4 regions of the Terrabacter sp. AAH1 genome follow, and region 1 is predicted to be linked to each of the others. Evidence: riboswitches for the same ligand, from Rfam matches in the RefSeq annotation. Region 1 holds a riboswitch; each other region holds the start of a gene.
What was found. Region 1 has a riboswitch for cyclic di-AMP ahead of ACXR8F_RS05905 (CHAP domain-containing protein). Riboswitches for the same ligand answer to the same signal wherever they lie in the genome.
Positions count from the first base shown of each region.

Region 2: another riboswitch for cyclic di-AMP. It lies ahead of ACXR8F_RS03660 (transglycosylase family protein); the one in region 1 lies ahead of ACXR8F_RS05905 (CHAP domain-containing protein).
Region 3: another riboswitch for cyclic di-AMP. It lies ahead of ACXR8F_RS07255 (C40 family peptidase); the one in region 1 lies ahead of ACXR8F_RS05905 (CHAP domain-containing protein).
Region 4: another riboswitch for cyclic di-AMP. It lies ahead of ACXR8F_RS14610 (C40 family peptidase); the one in region 1 lies ahead of ACXR8F_RS05905 (CHAP domain-containing protein).

Region 1 is NZ_JBTJJV010000002.1:412,718-416,819, reverse strand. It holds gene ACXR8F_RS05910 (class F sortase) at 1-519, shown strand, start outside; cyclic di-AMP (ydaO/yuaA leader) riboswitch at 782-968, shown strand; gene ACXR8F_RS05905 (CHAP domain-containing protein) at 972-1,829, shown strand; gene ACXR8F_RS05900 (alkene reductase) at 2,062-3,132, shown strand; gene ACXR8F_RS05895 (N-acetyltransferase family protein) at 3,239-3,775, opposite strand; gene ACXR8F_RS05890 (sulfatase family protein) at 3,810-4,102, shown strand, end outside.
Region 2 is NZ_JBTJJV010000001.1:781,582-785,683, reverse strand. It holds gene ACXR8F_RS03670 (CBS domain-containing protein) at 1-241, shown strand, start outside; gene ACXR8F_RS03665 (serine/threonine-protein kinase) at 404-2,227, shown strand; cyclic di-AMP (ydaO/yuaA leader) riboswitch at 2,495-2,668, shown strand; gene ACXR8F_RS03660 (transglycosylase family protein) at 2,674-3,333, shown strand; tRNA gene ACXR8F_RS03655 (tRNA-Thr) at 3,469-3,541, shown strand; gene ACXR8F_RS03650 (hypothetical protein) at 3,808-3,888, opposite strand.
Region 3 is NZ_JBTJJV010000003.1:254,896-258,997, reverse strand. It holds gene ACXR8F_RS07265 (sensor histidine kinase) at 1-109, opposite strand, end outside; gene ACXR8F_RS07260 (DUF6326 family protein) at 321-752, shown strand; gene ACXR8F_RS07255 (C40 family peptidase) at 1,164-1,745, opposite strand; cyclic di-AMP (ydaO/yuaA leader) riboswitch at 1,749-1,896, opposite strand; gene ACXR8F_RS07250 (FBP domain-containing protein) at 2,293-2,784, shown strand; gene ACXR8F_RS07245 (penicillin-binding transpeptidase domain-containing protein) at 2,789-3,883, opposite strand; partial or broken gene ACXR8F_RS07240 (transglycosylase domain-containing protein) at 3,893-4,066, opposite strand; gene ACXR8F_RS07235 (transglycosylase domain-containing protein) at 4,080-4,102, opposite strand, start outside.
Region 4 is NZ_JBTJJV010000009.1:93,907-98,008, reverse strand. It holds gene ACXR8F_RS14620 (hypothetical protein) at 1-510, opposite strand, end outside; gene ACXR8F_RS14615 (DsbA family oxidoreductase) at 684-1,367, opposite strand; gene ACXR8F_RS14610 (C40 family peptidase) at 1,465-2,223, opposite strand; cyclic di-AMP (ydaO/yuaA leader) riboswitch at 2,226-2,395, opposite strand; gene ACXR8F_RS14605 (metal-dependent transcriptional regulator) at 2,655-3,350, opposite strand; gene ACXR8F_RS14600 (MFS transporter) at 3,380-4,102, opposite strand, start outside.

The DNA of each region.
Region 1 (4,102 bases):
GCGGGGAGACCGGGCACCTCGGGGGCCGCGCCTGCGGGCACTCTGCAGGGCGGCCCCTTGGCGGCCTCGGAGCCCACCCTGCTGGAGATCCCCTCCATCGGCGTCCGCTCGCGCACCTTCGTGCCGCTCGGGGTCCAGCCTGACGGCACGATCTCAGTGCCCGGCACCGCTCAGGAGGTCGGGCTCTACGACGGAGGCCCGACCCCCGGACAGCTCGGCCCCTCCGTGATCGCCGCCCACGTCGACACACCGTCCGGCGTTCCCGGAGTCTTCTACCGCCTCGGCGCGGTCAAGGCGGGCGACGTCGTCGAGGTCACGCGCCGCGACGGCTCGCACCTCGTCTTCACCGTCGACAAGGTCGCCGCCTACGAGAAGTCGCGCTTCCCGACCGACCTCGTCTACCGGAGCGATTTCCGACGTTCCGAGATCCGCCTCGTGACGTGCGGTGGGCCGACCGACAGCCGCAACGAGTACCGCGACAACGTCATCGTCTTCGGCCACCTCACGAGCGCTTCCTGAGCACGCCCGACCACCCGTGGCGACTCGCAGCCGAGGGGGTCGGCCGTCTCGAGCCGGTCAAGCGCGAGTCATGTGACTCGCGTCACAAGGCACGAAGGTATGTCGCAGGTAAAGATGCCCAAAACGGACCTTCAACGATCTTTCCGGCGAGTCCCCGTTACCTCAACGTGACTTTTGCCGGCAACGTCGTCTACTCTTCCGAGGGTCCGGCCACCTGGTCGGGCGCTCGCGAGGTGGACCGCCTAGTCCTGTCACCGCCTGACGAGCGAGAGCAAACCTTGTGACAGGAGCGGAGGAACCACACGTTTCTCCGGGCGTCCGGCGCCACGACTCCGGACGTCCTTGGGGTGAAGTACTCGCCCGGATCGCGACTCGTCGCGGGCCGGGGGAGCGCCGGGCACCTTTCCGCCCGAACCCGACAGCTAACTTCGTAGGCGCGGAGAGGTACACGTGTGAACAACGAGATCATCCGCGGCCGCCACCGTGCGCCCGGCCGACACAACCCCCTCAACGAGCTCAAGGTCCTCGCGCGCGAGACGGCTCAGCCGGCCATGAAGGGCGCGGCTTTCGTCGCGGCCACCGGTGGCCTTGTCGCCTCCTTCGCGAACCCGGCGAGCGCCGAGCCGCTGTCCGGCACGACCGCCGGTGCTGCCGCCGTCGGCCCGGCCACCGGCGCCGTCCCCGCCGCCTCGACCGCCCTGGCGAAGATCGGCTACGCGCCGGCTGCGCAGAAGGCCGTCACCCAGCGCGCCACGGCTCCCAAGCCGCGCGTCATCGAGGACATCCAGGTCAAGACGGAGCGCGCCGCCGCCAAGGCTGCCGCTGCCAAGGCCGCCGCGGAGCGCAAGGCTGCTGCCGCGCGCGCCTCGCGTGACCTCACCCGTCGCACGCTGACGTCGACGACGTCGACGACGAAGTCGGTCAGCAACGGCTCGGTCCCGAGCGCGTCCTCCGGCATGCGTTCCGCCTACAACTGGGCCACCAAGGGCCAGTGCACCTGGGGCGCGCTCGCCAAGTGGCACGCGTCCGAGGGCTACTACCCCGGTGGCTGGACCGGCAACGCCATGGAGTGGGCCTCCGGCGCCGCGAGCGCGGGCTACACGGTGACCGGCACGCCGCGCACCCGCTCGATCCTCGTGATGCAGCCCGGCGTGCACGGCTCCTCGAGCGTCGGCCACGTCGCCTGGGTCACCGCCGTCAACGGCAACGAGGTCACCATCATCGAGATGAACGCCCTCGCCGGCCCGTACAACTACAACACCCGCACCCTGACCGACGGTCCGGGCATGAAGTACATCTACGCGCCGTGACCCACACGCAGACCCACGCGGTCTGAGCGCTGGTCGCGAAGGGGAGGATGCCGACGGCATCCTCCCCTTCGTCGTGTCTGACGGGTCACACCCGCCGCACGCCGGGTCGGACTCGCTCCGCCCACCGGGAATGTGCGTCGCCCTGTCCGACTTGTCGCCTAGGTAGTTGAAGGCTCCACCGCATTGCGGCAGCGAGCCGCCGACCATCCCCGACAACGTGAGGAGCAGGCCTGTGTCCACGGCCTTCGAGACCATCCGCATCGGCCGCTGGGACCTCCCCCAGCGCTTCGTCATGGCGCCGCTGACGCGCAACCGTGCCGGCGCCGGGCAGGCACCGACCGAGCTGAACGCCGAGTACTACGGCCAGCGCGCGAGCGCGGGCCTCATCATCACCGAGGGCACCCAGCCGAGCGCCGTCGGCCAGGGCTACCTCGACACCCCCGGCATCCACTCCGACGAGCAGGTCGCCGGCTGGCGCCTCGTCGCCGACGCCGTGCACCAGGGCGGCGGCCACGTCGTCGTCCAGCTCATGCACGCCGGACGCGTCGCCCACCCCGACAACAAGGGCGGGCTCGAGAGCGTCGCCCCGAGCGCGATCGCGGCGCCGGGCTCCATCGTGACGCCTTCGGGCGAGCAGCCGTATGCCGTCCCGCGGGCCCTCGAGACCGACGAGATCCCCGCGCTCGTGGCCGAGTACGTGCACGCGGCCCGCCAGGCGATCGCGGCCGGACTCGACGGCGTCGAGGTGCACGCCGCCAACGGCTACCTCCCCCACCAGTTCCTCGCCCCGTCGAGCAACCAGCGCTCCGACGCGTACGGTGGCTCGCCGGAGAACCGGGCGCGCCTCGCGATCGAGATCACGACCGCGGTGGCCGAGGCCATCGGCGCCGACCGCGTCGGCATCCGCATCTCGCCCGCGCACAACATCCAGAGCGTGCTCGAGGAGGACGAGCTCGAGACGGCCGCGACCTACGAGACGCTCGTCGAGGGCATCGCGCCGCTCGGCCTCGCCTACCTCAGCATCCTCGGCGACCCGGAGTCCGACCTCGTGCGCAACCTGCGCAAGCGGTTCGGCGGCCCCGTCATCCTCAACACGGGCTTCGCCTCGGTGACGGGCCTCGCGGAGGTCGAGGACATCCTCGAGCGCGACCTCGGCGACGCCGTCGCCGTCGGGCGCGAGTTCCTCGCGAACCCGGACCTCGCCCGTCGCTGGCGCGAGGGTGCCCCGCTCAACGAGCCGAACCCGGCCACCTTCTACGGCGGCGGCGCCGAGGGCTACACGGACTACCCGGCCCTCCCCTGACACCCAAGGAAAGTGGGCACTCGACGCTGCTTCGTCGAGTGCCCGTTTCCTCGTGTCGGGAAGTGAGCACTCGACCGTCCTTCGTCGAGTTCTCACTTCCTGACGCTCAGGTCGGCTCAGGCGGCGTGGCTCCCGGCGGAAGTGGGTCGCCGAGCCGCCGCTGGACCCACGTGACGTCGTGCCAGACGCCGAACTTGTGGCCGATGTCGCGGTAGGTCCCGACCGACTCGAAACCCATCGCCGCGTGCAGCCGGGCGCTCGGCTCGTTCGGCTGGGTCATGCCGGCGGCAGCCATGCGGTAGCCGCGAGCGGCCAGGCGCCGCAGCAGCTCCTCGTAGAGCCGGCGGCCCCCGCCGCTGCCCCGCCGGTCCATCGCGAGGTAGACCGACACCTCGCACGACCAGCGGTAGGCCGCACGCTCCTTGAACGGCCCGCCGTACGCGTACCCGACGACCTCGCCGGCGTCCTCCAGCACGAGGAACGCGTGCGAGCGCTGTGCCGCGGCGATGCGCCGGCCCATCTCGTCGGCGCTCGGTGGGTCCGTCTCGAACGTGATCGACGTGCCCGTGACGTACGGCGCGTAGACGGCGGCGACCGCCGCGGCGTCATCGGCCGTCGCGTCTCGCACGATGGGGTGCTGCATGCGCCGATGCTAGGTCGCGTCTAGCGTGGAGCCGATGAGCACTGCCCCGACCCCGCCGAGCCGGCGCCCCAACATCGTCTTCGTGCTGAGCGACGACCACGCCGCCCACGCGATCGGCGCCTACGGCTCGGTCGTCAACCGCACACCGCACATCGACGCGGTCGCCACGTCGGGCGCGCGGCTCGACAACCTCTTCGCGACGAACTCGCTCTGTGCGCCCAGCCGGGCGACGATCCTCACCGGCACCTACAGCCACGTGAACGGCGTGACGACCCTCGACACCCCGATCGACGCATCGCAGCCGACGTTCGTCACGGCACTGCGCGA
Region 2 (4,102 bases), on a different contig from region 1:
CCCGAGCATCCTCGACGCACCCGTCTCGCAGATCATGACGAGCGACGTGACCACGGGCCAGGCGAGCGACAACATCGCCGACCTCGCCGGCACGATGACCGAGATGCGGGTGCGCCACGTGCCCATCGTCGACGCCGACGGCCGCCTCGCGGCGATCGTCAGCATCGGCGACATCGTCAAGCACCGCCTGTCCGAGCTGCAGTCCGAGCGCGACCAGCTGCGCGACTACATCACGAGCTGACACAGGGGCGCCGACCAGCCGACGCGCCGACGAGATGCCACGCTGACGCAGGCCGCCTCAGCGGGCGGCAGGCCTGCCACGACAGGCCGGACGAACCAGGACAACCGCGGCACGCTGTCGCGGGGTTCCGGCGTGCACGGGTTGGTCGCATACCGTAGGGGCATGACTGCGTACGACCGGACCGAGCGGGTTCCCAGCCCGCGCGCCGGCGCACGCACCGGCGGTGTGCCCGTGGGCGCACCCGGCGGCCCGGGAACCGCCCCGCGCATCGGGCGCTACCGCCTCATCGAGGAGATCGGCGAGGGCGGCATGGGTGTGGTCCACCTCGCCCTCGACCCGCGCGGTCGCGCGGTCGCCATCAAGGTCCTGCGGGCCCACGTCGCGCACGACGCCGACGCCCGCCAGCGGCTCGCCCGCGAGGTCGAGACGCTCTCGCGCATCCGCGACGCCCGCGTCGCCACCGTCATCGACGCCGACGTCATGGCCCCGCGTCCCTACATCGTCACCCGCTACGTGCCCGGTCCCGCCCTCGACGAGGTCGTGGAGGACCACGGGCCCATGGAACCGGCGCAGCTGGTGCGCGTCGCGCGCGGCATCGCCGAGGCGGTCCGGTCCATCCACGCGTGCGGTGTCGTGCACCGCGACATCAAGCCGGGCAACGTCCTCATCGAGGACGGCGAGCCGGTGCTCATCGACTTCGGCATCGCCCACCTGCAGGACGACGTGCGCCACACGGTGGGCGGCCTGGTCATGGGCACGCCCGGCTACCTGTCGCCCGAGCTCGTCGAGGGGGCCGCGATCACCGACGCCACCGACTGGTGGGGCTGGGCCGCCACGATCACGTATGCCGCGTCGGGGCGCCCGCCGTTCGGCCGCGCCCGCATGGACGCCGTGCTCGCACGCGTCCGCGCGGGTGACGTCGATCTCGAGGGCGTCGACCCGCGCCTGGTCCCGCTGCTGCGCGCGTCCCTCTCGCCCGACCCGTCGCGCCGACCCCACGCCGACGAGGTGCTCGCAGCCCTCGAGCTGTACGCCGCCGGACGCGCCGCGACCGTGCCGACGCCGAGCGGTGGGGTCTGGGACACCGGCCGAGCCGGTGCCCCACCGTCGGGGCCGGGGGACACCCAGGTCGTCGAAGGGCACAGCACCGCCGTCATGCCACCGGTCGGCGCGACGGCCGTCCAGCCCGCAGCCGACCCTGCGCGGTGGGCACCACCCCCGAGCGGGGTGCCGGCGGCGGCACCCGGGCAGGCGGCATACGCAGGCAGGTGGGACGACGAGCCCGACGGCGACTGGGGCGGCGCGGAGGTCTACGACGAGCGACACGGCGCCTCCGACTACTGGCCCGAGGACGAGTGGGACGGCGACGACGAGGTCGTCGAGCGCGAGGGAGACCCTCGCATCGGGCTGCCGATGCGTAGCGGGCTGCTCGCGGCCGTCGCGGTCGCCTGGACGGGGGCACTCATGGCCTGGCCGGGCGCAGCGCTCGTCGCGCTCGTCGTGCTCTCGGCGCTCGCCCGCGCCACCGACCGCTCGGTGACGGCACTCGTGCTGCGCCGCTACGACTACGGCCGCAGGCGCAGCGACGTGCCCTTCGCGGTCGTCTCGAGCCCCTGGCACCTCGTCGTCGGCACCGTGGCGACGGCCGTCGGTCTCCTGCTCCCCGTCGCGGTCGCACTGGCCAGCATCTACGCGGTCGCGTTGCTGCTCGCCGGCACGCAGGGCACCGAGCTCGGGCCGGGCGCGCCGCTCACGCTGGCCGTCGGCGGCGCCGTCGGTCTGCTCGTGCTCTGGTGGGGGCCCGGAGGGGCGTCGCTGCGTCGCGGGTCGCGCTCGATGGCGCGCCGGATCGTGCCCGCCGGCATCGCCAACCAGGCGGTCACCCTGGTGCTCGCCGTCGCCGGCGTCGTCGTCGCGCTCGTCGCGCTGCAGGCCGGTGAGAGCCTCACCTGGGCACCCTTCGGGAGCAACCCGCTCGGCCGCTGACGGTAGCGACCTCGGCCTCCAGATCTCGCTCGTATCGCGAAAAGATCACGAAACTATCTCGGGTTGCCTTGTGCGGCGCTGCAGGCGTCACGTACCGTCTGTGCTCGGCGGCTCCCACCCTCACGGGAACAAGGGCGATCCATGCGAAGACCTCGTGCCGCTTTCCTGGCGTCCGGCTCCACACGAACGCTCCACAACTTCACATGGACACCCATCAAGAGAACCGTTCCCTGCGTGCGCCGAGCCTCGCCAGCCAGGGATGCAGCCCACACCCGTGGGCCGGGCGAGGACGGGGGACCCAGTGTGGCCAGTGAGTGCATGTGTGTTCGAGCGCATGACAAGAGGACGAGATCTGGCCTTGGGGTGAGGTCGCGCGAGCGACGGGGCACCTGACGCCCTAACCCGACAGCTAACCCCGCAGGCGCGCGTCAGGAAGGAACAACCTCATGCAGTACCTTTCCAAGCACGCTGCCGCCAAGAAGATCTCGGTCAAGCAGCGCATCGCAGGAGTCGGGATCGCCGGAGCCGCCACCATCGTCGGCGGCATCACGACCGCGGGGTCGGCCAAGGCCGCCTCCGTCTGGGACCGCGTCGCCGCGTGCGAGTCCGGCGGCAACTGGTCTATCAACACGGGCAACGGCTTCTACGGAGGCCTCCAGTTCGTGCAGAGCACGTGGGCCGGCTACGGTGGCCGCGCCTACGCCCCGCGCGCCGACCTCGCGACCAAGGCCGAGCAGATCGCCGTCGCGCGGCGCGTGCTCGCGTCGCAGGGCCCGGGTGCCTGGCCCGTGTGCTCGAAGCGCGCCGGTCTCACCCGCGCCAACGGTGGCGCCACCTCCGCACCGGTCTCGCGCTCCACGGTGCGCAAGCCGGTCGCGGCGAAGAAGCCGGTCGTCAAGAAGGTCGTCAAGAAGAAGTCCTACGCCAAGCCCGCCGTGTCGACCGGCAAGGGTGCGCGCATCACCGTGCGCAGCGGGGACACCCTCGGCAAGATCGCCGCGCGCTACCACGTCGCCGGCGGCTGGAAGGCGCTCTGGAAGGCCAACGCCTCCCGCGTCTCCAACCCGAACCTCATCTTCGTGGGGCAGGTCCTGCGACTGCCCTGAGTTGCTGGTAGAACTGAACCGGACGGCCTCGCGCGACCAACCCCTGGGTTGCGCGGGGCCGTCCCCTCTTTTTGGGCGTATGCCGTCCGCCTCGGTTACGCTTTCGCCCGTCCGCGGCGTCTGCGTCGCGGGCGTGCTGGCGTGGCGCAATTGGCAGCGCACCTGTCTTGTAAACAGGTGGTTGGGGGTTCGAGTCCCCCCGCCAGCTCTCTGACCTGCGGAAACGTGGTGCGAGTCGCACTCCGACTTGCGTCACCCACCGCTTTGCCCACCATTTTCGGCCGTGGCGAGGCCACGGAGCGGGTCCACCGACTCCAGCACCGCCGGCACCCGAGGGTCGACGAGGCCGCGGCCCTGCTCAGTCGTCTGGCCAGTGCGAGCCCGAGGCCTGACGGGCGGGATTCGCTAGCTCCCAGTGTCCGCGTAGTCGGGAACGGGCCGAAGGAGACGGTCGACCTCTTCGATGTCGACGCGCTACATCCTCGGCCCGGTGCGGTAGGCCTTGAGCCGGCCCGCTGCGATCCACCGCCGTACTGTCCTCGTGTCAACACCCAAACGGTCAGCCGCAGACTGCAGCGGCTGGGACCGAGCTGCCCCTAGGGCGCGCGACGGACGCCTTTATCGACACCACAACGGGCTGACCAAACCAGGCACGCGAGCGGCGCAGGTGGAGGAGACTCGAAGAGTGCGACTCAGGAACTTCCTGTGCTGGGTCGCGGGCCCTGTGTTCCGCGCGGGGCCCGCCGACGAGGACATGCTCGTCTTTCAC
Region 3 (4,102 bases), on a different contig from region 1:
CCACGGCTGCGGCTGCGAACGCACCCACCAGCAGCCGATCGAGGCGACTGATGGGTGGGGCGTCAGCAGGCCGCGGCTCGTGCCAGATGGGGCGCCGGACAGTGACCACGGCTCCAGCCTAGGGATCCGAGTGGTTCGGCGGACCGGCCGAAAGAACGAGACAAGGACCGTGCCATCGGCCGGCCAGCCACAGCCTTCGGTCCGATGTGTCCGCCGCCGGACTCAGCGAACGTGGACCCACCGATCCCCACCACGACCAGGAGCCCACGATGAGAACACGTCAACCCACCACCGCGACGCTGGAAGACCAGCGGATCCCAATGAGAGCCAAGCTCGCCGCAACGTGGACGAGCTTCATGTTCCTGTACGCCTATGTGGACATCCTCAACTTCTTCACTCCTGGCGTCGTCGAAGACATCCTCGGCGGCAAGGTCTTCGAGTTCGAGCTGTCGCAGACCTTCTCGACCACGTCGCTGGCCCTGGTGAGCGTCCCGATCCTGATGGTCGTGCTGTCGATGACGCTGCCCGCCCGGGCGAGCCGCATCACGAACCTCACCGTGGCCTCGCTCTACGTGCCCGTCACGGCCTTCAACGGGCTGGGCGAGACCTGGGTGTACTTCTACGGCCTCGGGATCGCTCTGGAGCTGGTCCTCCTCGCCCTCATCGTCCGGTACGCCTGGACGTGGCCCCGCACCGCACCATCGGCGACCACGCCGACCGGTCCCGGCCGGGACGCTGTTCGCGCCCGGTAACCCGTGAGCTTGCCCGTCTGCCGTTCTGCCGTATGCCGTCACCTCGGGCGCGCAGGCCGCGGCACTCCCCGTCGGAGCCGCAGGTCAGGCCGCTCACCTGGCCTGCGGCTCCTTTCCTTCCGGTCCTTGCGTCCGTCGCGGCCCTGTTCGTCGTCACGGTCGGCCCCGGGGAGGGTGACCGCATGGAGGACGACGGCGTGGCGACCGGTGGCTCCGAGCGGGTCGTGAGGGGGGTTGACCCGCCGGCGTCCCGGACGGCCGCCACCACCTGGGCGCGGGCACGGGCCCGGCGCGACGGTGGACCGGACGACCTCTCGGCGAACGACACGATGCCGGGCGTCGAACACCGCTTCGTCCGGCGCCTCGACCGAGCCATCGGTCAAGGCGCCCCGGCGGGAGGCCTGGGCCTGGTTAGCGGACCCGACCGGCCACCCAGGCGGACGTCCAGAGCTTCGACAGCTGCACGCGCTGGCCCGGTCGTGGCGAGTGCCAGACCCTGCCGCTACCGGCGTAGACGCCGACGTGGTAGGCCCGGCCCGCACGCATGAAGAAGATGAGGTCACCGGCGAGCACGCGCGACTTGGCGACTCGCACGGTCTTGAGGCGCTGCGCATTGGCCGTGCGGGGGAGCGCCACGTGCAATCGCGTCCGGTAGACGTAGTAGACGAGGCCGGAGCAGTCGAACGCGTACGGTCCGGCAGCGCCCCAGCGGTAGGGCTTGCCCCTCTGGGCCGCGGTGATGCGCAGGGCCTGGATTCGTCGGGGGACGGTGGCCACCGGGGTGGTGGCCACGTCGACCCCCTTGTTCGTCGCGGCCTTGGCGCTCGGGGCGGGGGCGGCTGCGAGCGGCGCCGTCGTGGAGGCCGGCGGTGCGCCGCCGGTCCCGAGGACGAGGGCGGCGCCGAGGAGCGGGGTGATGGCGAGGGACTGGAGCGGCAGTCGACGTGCGGGGCGCCGGTGGCGCCCGGGGCGTGCAGGACTCGTAGCGGGCATGGTCGGTCTTCCTTCCCACGCCTTCGAGGTGAGCTGTCGGGTTCGGGCAGAAGTGGCCCGGCCGCGTGTCGCGGCTTCACCCCGAGGACCGGTCCTAGCCGGCCCAGAAAGTGGGTCCCCCGCTCCTGTCCGTGTGATGCGCTGCTGCCCCAGCCGGCGGACAGGACTCGGCGTACCGGCGGGCCGACCGGGGAGGACCCCGGCCGATGAACTGCATCGACGGTCGCAGACGATCGTTGAACCGTGTAGGTCACGGCTCGATATCGGCAGATGTTGCCGAGACAAAACACCCTGAAGCCGGGCTTTGGGGCGTGGACGCACGAAACCTCTGAAAACGAGTGGACGGTCGGAGGGGGCGTGGCACACCATGGACGCGGCTCCGTCCTCGGAGCCGTCGGTCGAGACGTCGCCGGACGTCAGGAGTCAGCGGGAGCGCCCGCGGAGAGGTGGGTGGCCGGCATGGCCCGCTCAGCGGTCACGGTCCCGCGCCACCTCCCCCACCCCGGCTGACCGGGCCATCCGGTCCTGCCCGACCGACAGGAACACCGTGAAACCACTGACAGACAACGAGATTCGCGCTGCCCTCGTGAACTGCTCGCGCCGCGAGGCGAAGCAGGCCAGCGTCCCCAACGATCTCGACGCGCTCCCCTGGGAGCAGCTCGACTACCTGGGCTGGGTCGACCGCAGCAACCCCCAGAGGGCGTATGCCGTCGTGCCCGTCGACGACGATGCCGTGGCGTTCGTGCTGCGCGCGTCAGGGCGGACGCGCACGGCGAGCGCGATGTGCGCCTGGTGCGAGGACGTCTTCGCCACCGCTGACGTGCGGCTGTGGGTTGCGAAGCGGGCCGGTGCGGCCGGGCGCGAGGGCAACAGCCTCGGGACGCTCGTGCACGCCGACTTCAGCTGCTCGCAGCACGTGCGCCGGCTGCCGAACGCGATGGAGGGTGGCCTCGACCCGACATCCCTCGTGGAGCGTCGGATCGACGAGCTGCGTTCGCGCTCAACAGCTTTCGCCCGACGGGTGCGCGACGGCTCATAGGCCTTCAGGGCATCGGCTCGACGGGCTCGCCCGACAGCACGCCGTCCATGATCCGGCGCCAGATCGGCGCCGCGTAGCAGGCGCCGGTCATGGACGTGCACGACTTCCCCGCCATCGACACGTCGAACATGCGCCGGGTCGGGTTCACCGGATTGCCCACCCACACCGCGGTGGCGAGCTGGGGGGTGTAGCCGACGAACCACGACTGGGCGTTGCCGTCGGACGTGCCGGTCTTGCCGGCGGATGGCCGTCCAGGCAGCTGGTTGAGGGTGCCCGACCCGTGCGTCATGTTGTACTCCAGGTACTGCGTCGCCTGGTCGACGGCGCGCGGGTCGGCCACCCGCCGACAGTCCGGGGGTGGAGCCCAGAGGGTGCGCCCGCCCTGGACGACGCTCGTCACCGGGTGCACGTCGCACAGGGTGCCGTGGTCGGCGAGCCCTGCGTAGGCCTCGGCCATGGTCTGCGGCGACACTGCCTGCGCGCCGAGCACCACCTGCGGCGGGTAGGTGCCGAGGGGCTGCCCATCGCCGCCGTGGATGCCGAACGCCGTCATCGTCGAGTGGATCGCGCAGACCCCGATGCGGCTCGCGAGGGCGACGAAGGCGGTGTTGGTCGACTGCGCCGTCGCCTGCCGCAGCGACATCGAGCCACCCTTCCACGGCTCGTCGTTGTAGACCGACCACGTGCCGCCGACGCCGCACGGCGGGGGAAACTGCTTGGCACTGAAGGTCGCCGGGCGGTGATTGTCGGCCGCCGGCGCGTCGACGGAGGCGTGCGTGCCGAGTCCCTGCTTCATCGCGGTGACGAGCGCGAAGGCCTTGGCCGTCGACCCGGACTGGAAGCCGCCCGAGCCGCCGTAGCGTCGGTCCACGGCGTAGTCCACCTCTGTCGCGCCGGGACCCGAGCCGTATGCCGTGTCCTGGCCGAGGCCCAGCACCGCGCCGGTGCCGGGCTCGGTGACGAAGGCGGCTGCGGCGACCCCGAGGCTGTTGCGCTCGGGTGCGACCTGGCGCAGCGACGCGTCGTGGAGGTCACGCGAGAGCGGGCGTGCCACGGCAGCGGCATACTGCCTCGGTGTCAGCTCGTCGAGCGCCCTCATCCGCGCCAGCACGACGTTGCGGCGGGCCTGCGCCGCCTGGAGGTGGTGGGCGGGGTCGGTGGTGCTCGGGCTCTGCACGAGTCCGGCCAGGGTGGCCGCCTCGGTGAGGGTCAGCGCGCTCGCGTGCACGTCGAAGTAGTGGCGCGCGGCCGCCTCGACGCCGTACGCGCCGTCGCCGTAGTAGGCGAGGTCGAGGTCAGCCCTGGAGGATCTCGTCCT
Region 4 (4,102 bases), on a different contig from region 1:
GGAGAGCACCCGCGCCGCCGGAGGCGTCGACGGCGCCGAGTCGACGGTGGCGGCCGAGGCCGGAGGAGCCCCGTCCTCGACCACGGCCGTGGTGAAGGCGCCGGGCAGCAGCGCCGGTGCAACGCGCGACCTGATCGCACCGTCCACGTCGTCCAGGAGCGCCACGGCGGTGCGACACCGCTCGCACACCTCGAGGTGCTGCTCCGCCTCCGGCGTACCCGGCCCGGACGGCAGGTGACGCAGGTGACCTGCGAGGGCGCGACGGGCGGCGGCGCACTCGGGGCCTTCCGCTCTCGCGACGAGCTCGGAGAGCAACCCGAGCCGCAACCGGTCGCGGGCACGCTCGGCCGGCGCGGCGACGCCCCGGCGCGACGGCCGGCGCGGCGGAGCGGGCCGGCCGAGGCCCTCGTCGTGCACCACGAGCTGCCAGAGCACCAAACGGTGCTCGCTCGGCAGCGACCGCCAGGCGGCGAGCACCGCCTCGTCCACCTCGTCGTGCTCGTCGCCCACGCGCTCCACGCTCTCCCGTCCCGAGCCCGGACTCACCGAGCCGTCGTCACGGCCACGCACCTGTGGGCATCCTCCACCCCGACCACCTGCGCTGTCGCCCGTCAGGGCGCGACATGCCAGCAGGTGGACGAATCGCGTTGCGCTATGGGCGATTCGCGGCTTTTGGCCGCAGCTCAGACTGTCTGGGTCGCCACTCCACGGAGGAGGGCGAGGTAGTCGTCGACGGGACGCGCACCCGACACGGCGGCATACGCGTTGGCGACGACGAAGGGCGTCGACGTCACGCCCATCGAGCGTGCCTTCTCCTCGTCGGCCCGCACCTGGTCGGCGTACGCGTCGGACGCGAGGACGGCCGAGACGCGCCGCTCGTCGAGGCCGCACTCGGCCGACAGCCGCTGGAGCACCTCGTGGTCGTCGATCGGCAGGCCCTCGCTGAAGTGCGCGGACTGGAAGCGCTCGACGGCCGCGGACCGCAGGGCCGGGCCGCCCATCTCGCCGGCCAGCGCGCACAGCCGGTGCGCGTCGAAGCTGTTGGCCCGCACGGCGCGGTCCCAGTCGAAGTAGAGGTCGTCGGCCTCGGCGACCTCGCTGGCCCGGGCGTTCATGAGCCGCCCTGCCTCCGCGTCGCCGCCGTGCCGCAGCGCCACGTGCTCGCTCACGGGAACACCGCCGCCCCGCGGGACGTCCGGGTCGAGCTCGAAGGAGCGCAGCCGCACGGTGACGTCGTGCGGTCGCTCGAAGGCCGCGACGGCCGCCTCGACCCGTCGCTTGGCCACCCACGACCAAGGGCAGACCAGGTCGCTCCAGAGGTCGAGCTCGATGAGGGTCGTGGACTCGGCAGCAGACTGGTCGGTCATCGACTCAGTCAACCACGGAGCCGGTGACGGGCCCGAAACGCGTTGTGCCCCCGCCGGAGTCGGCGAGGGCACAACGGCACGAGAGGTCGTGCGAGGCTCAGAAGCGGCCGTAGCCCGAGGGCCGCGTCCAGATCGAGTGGTTGCCGATGACGGTGCCGGGGCGCTGGGCGTCGATCATGCGGCCCGGGCTGACGTAGATGCCCACGTGGTACGCCGGCGAGCCGAAGAAGACGAGGTCGCCCGGCTGGGGGTCGCTGACGCGGGTCGCGGCGGCCTGCTGCGCGGAGGCCGTGCGCGGGATCGAGATGCCGGCCTGGCGGTAGACGTAGGAGGTCAGGCCCGAGCAGTCGAAGCCCGAGGGCGACGAGCCGCCGTAGACGTAGGGGACGCCGAAGAAGGACTGCGCGATGCCGACGATGCCGGAGGCGCTGGGGATCTTCGCGTCGTTGAGCGCGACGCGGGCGGTGGAGCGCGAGGCGCGCTCGGCCGCGGCGGCACGACGCTCGGCGGCGGCCTTGTCGGCGGCAGCCTCGGCGCGCTCGCGCTTGACCTTGATGTCCTCGATGACGAGGGGCTTGGTCTTGAGCGCCGGCTTGCCGTAGCCGATGGCCGACAGGGCGTTCGCGGCCTTGAGCGAGCCCACCTGGGGCCCGACGACCGCCGGGCCGGCAGCGGCGCTGACACCGTCAGCGGCGTTCGCCGTGCCGGCGAACGAGGCGACGAGGCCACCCGAGGCGGCAACGATCGCGGCGCCCTTGACGGCCGGCTGGGCCGACTCCTTCGCGATCGTCTTGAGCTCCGAGATCGCGTTGAATCGACCGGGGGCGCGGTGGCGCCCGGGAACGTTCTGAGCCACGTTTGACCTCTCGACGCCTACGAGGTGAGCTGTCGGGTTCGGGCTGGAGGTACTCGCCCGGCCTTCACTCGGACCGTTGCGGTCCACGGAGGGCTTCACCCCAAGGACGTCTCTCGACGCCCGGAGAAAGTGGTTCCCCCGCTCCTGCCATGCGGTTCGTCACTGGCCACAGGTCGATGGCAGGACTAGGCGGTCCGACCCGGGGCACCTGCTCGACGGGGAGAGCAAGTGCGGCCAAACTACCCAACCCGCCCCGAGTTGTCACCTCCGGGTCAGCACCAATTTCGGAAGCGTCCCGCGACTCGGACACGACGCGGACAACCCGTGGCAGGGTGTGCCAAAACGCCCCGGCCGATCGGGGCAGACCTTGACGTAGGCCGGTGGTCAGGCCGCGTGGTGACGCCTCGAGGCGAGGCGGGCGAGGCGGGGGGTCAGGCCGTCTGGCAGTAGACGTGGACGGCGACGTCGTCGGGCAGGGAGACGCCCGTCGAGGGCTCGCCGCCGTCGCGGACGACGACGACCCGGGACCCGTCGCGCGTGACGTCGACGCGCGCTCCGGGCACGACGCCGGCGCTCGTCAGCAGGCCGAGGGCCTCGGGGTCGACCTGGACCGGCTCGCCGATGCGGCGGATCGTCACGCTCGCGGCGCTGTCGCGCACGGCTGTCGTGAGCGGGATGAGGCCGGTGAGGAAGTCCTCGTCCTGGTGCATGCCGAGCTCGTCGAGGCCGGGGATGGGGTTGCCGTAGGGCGACTCGAGGCCACCGCCGATGAGGCCGAGGATCTTGCGCTCGACCTTCTCGGACATGACGTGCTCCCAGCGGCACGCCTCGTCGTGTGCGTACTCCCACTCGAGGCCAATGACGTCGACGAGGAGGCGCTCGGCCAGGCGGTGCTTGCGCATGACGCGGGTCGCGAGCAGGCGGCCGTGGTCGGACAGCTCGAGGTGACGGTCACCGGAGACGGCGACGAGCCCGTCACGCTCCATCCGGGCCACGGTCTGCGACACCGTCGGGCCCGAGTGGCCGAGACGCTCGGCGATACGAGCGCGCAGGGGCACGATGCCCTCTTCCTCGAGCTCGTAGATCGTCCGGAGGTACATCTCGGTGGTGTCGATCAGGTCCGTCACGGTCATACCCTCTCAGAGTTCTCGGACGGTCAGTGACCACCCGTCGCGGCGCCCGTCCCCGCCCCTGCCCTGGAGGCCCTGGTGGGGTCGTGCCGGGGCACCCAGATGCGCAGCCATCCCGCGCCGACCACCGCGCCCACGCCGAGCACGACGGCCGAGGCGCCGAGTGACATGACGGCGCTCAGCCCTGACAACGCCAGGGGCCCCGCAGCCCTTCCCAGGTCGGCGCAGAGTCGCCAGCCCCCGAGGAACTGCGCCCGCCCGTCGGCCGGGGACGCGTCCGCGCCCAACGTCATGATGAGGCCCGCCCCGAGCCCGTTGCCGACCCCGAGCACCGTGGCGGCGGCGGTCACCGCGACGAGGCTCGTGGCGAGCGGCAGCAGGGCCATCCCCAGCCCGAGCACGAGCATGCTCGGCACGGCCGCCGCGACCCGGCCGTAGCGGTCCATGAGCCAGCCGGACGGGTAGAAGAGCGCCATGTCGATGGCGCCGGCGACGCCGAAGACGAGCGAGGTCTGCGCCGGTGAGAAGCCGACCGACTCGGCCCACAGCGGCACGAGCGCCTCGCGGATGGCCCGCGCACCGGCCACACACATCGCCCCCGTGCCGAGCGTCAGCAGCACGTGGCGGTGCTGGGCCAGCACCGACATGACGCTCCGCGGGACGCCGGCCGTGGCCACCCGGTGCGCCGACCCGGTGATGTCCGGCGCCACGAGCACGAGCACGAAGGCCGCGAGGCTCGCGACCCCGCC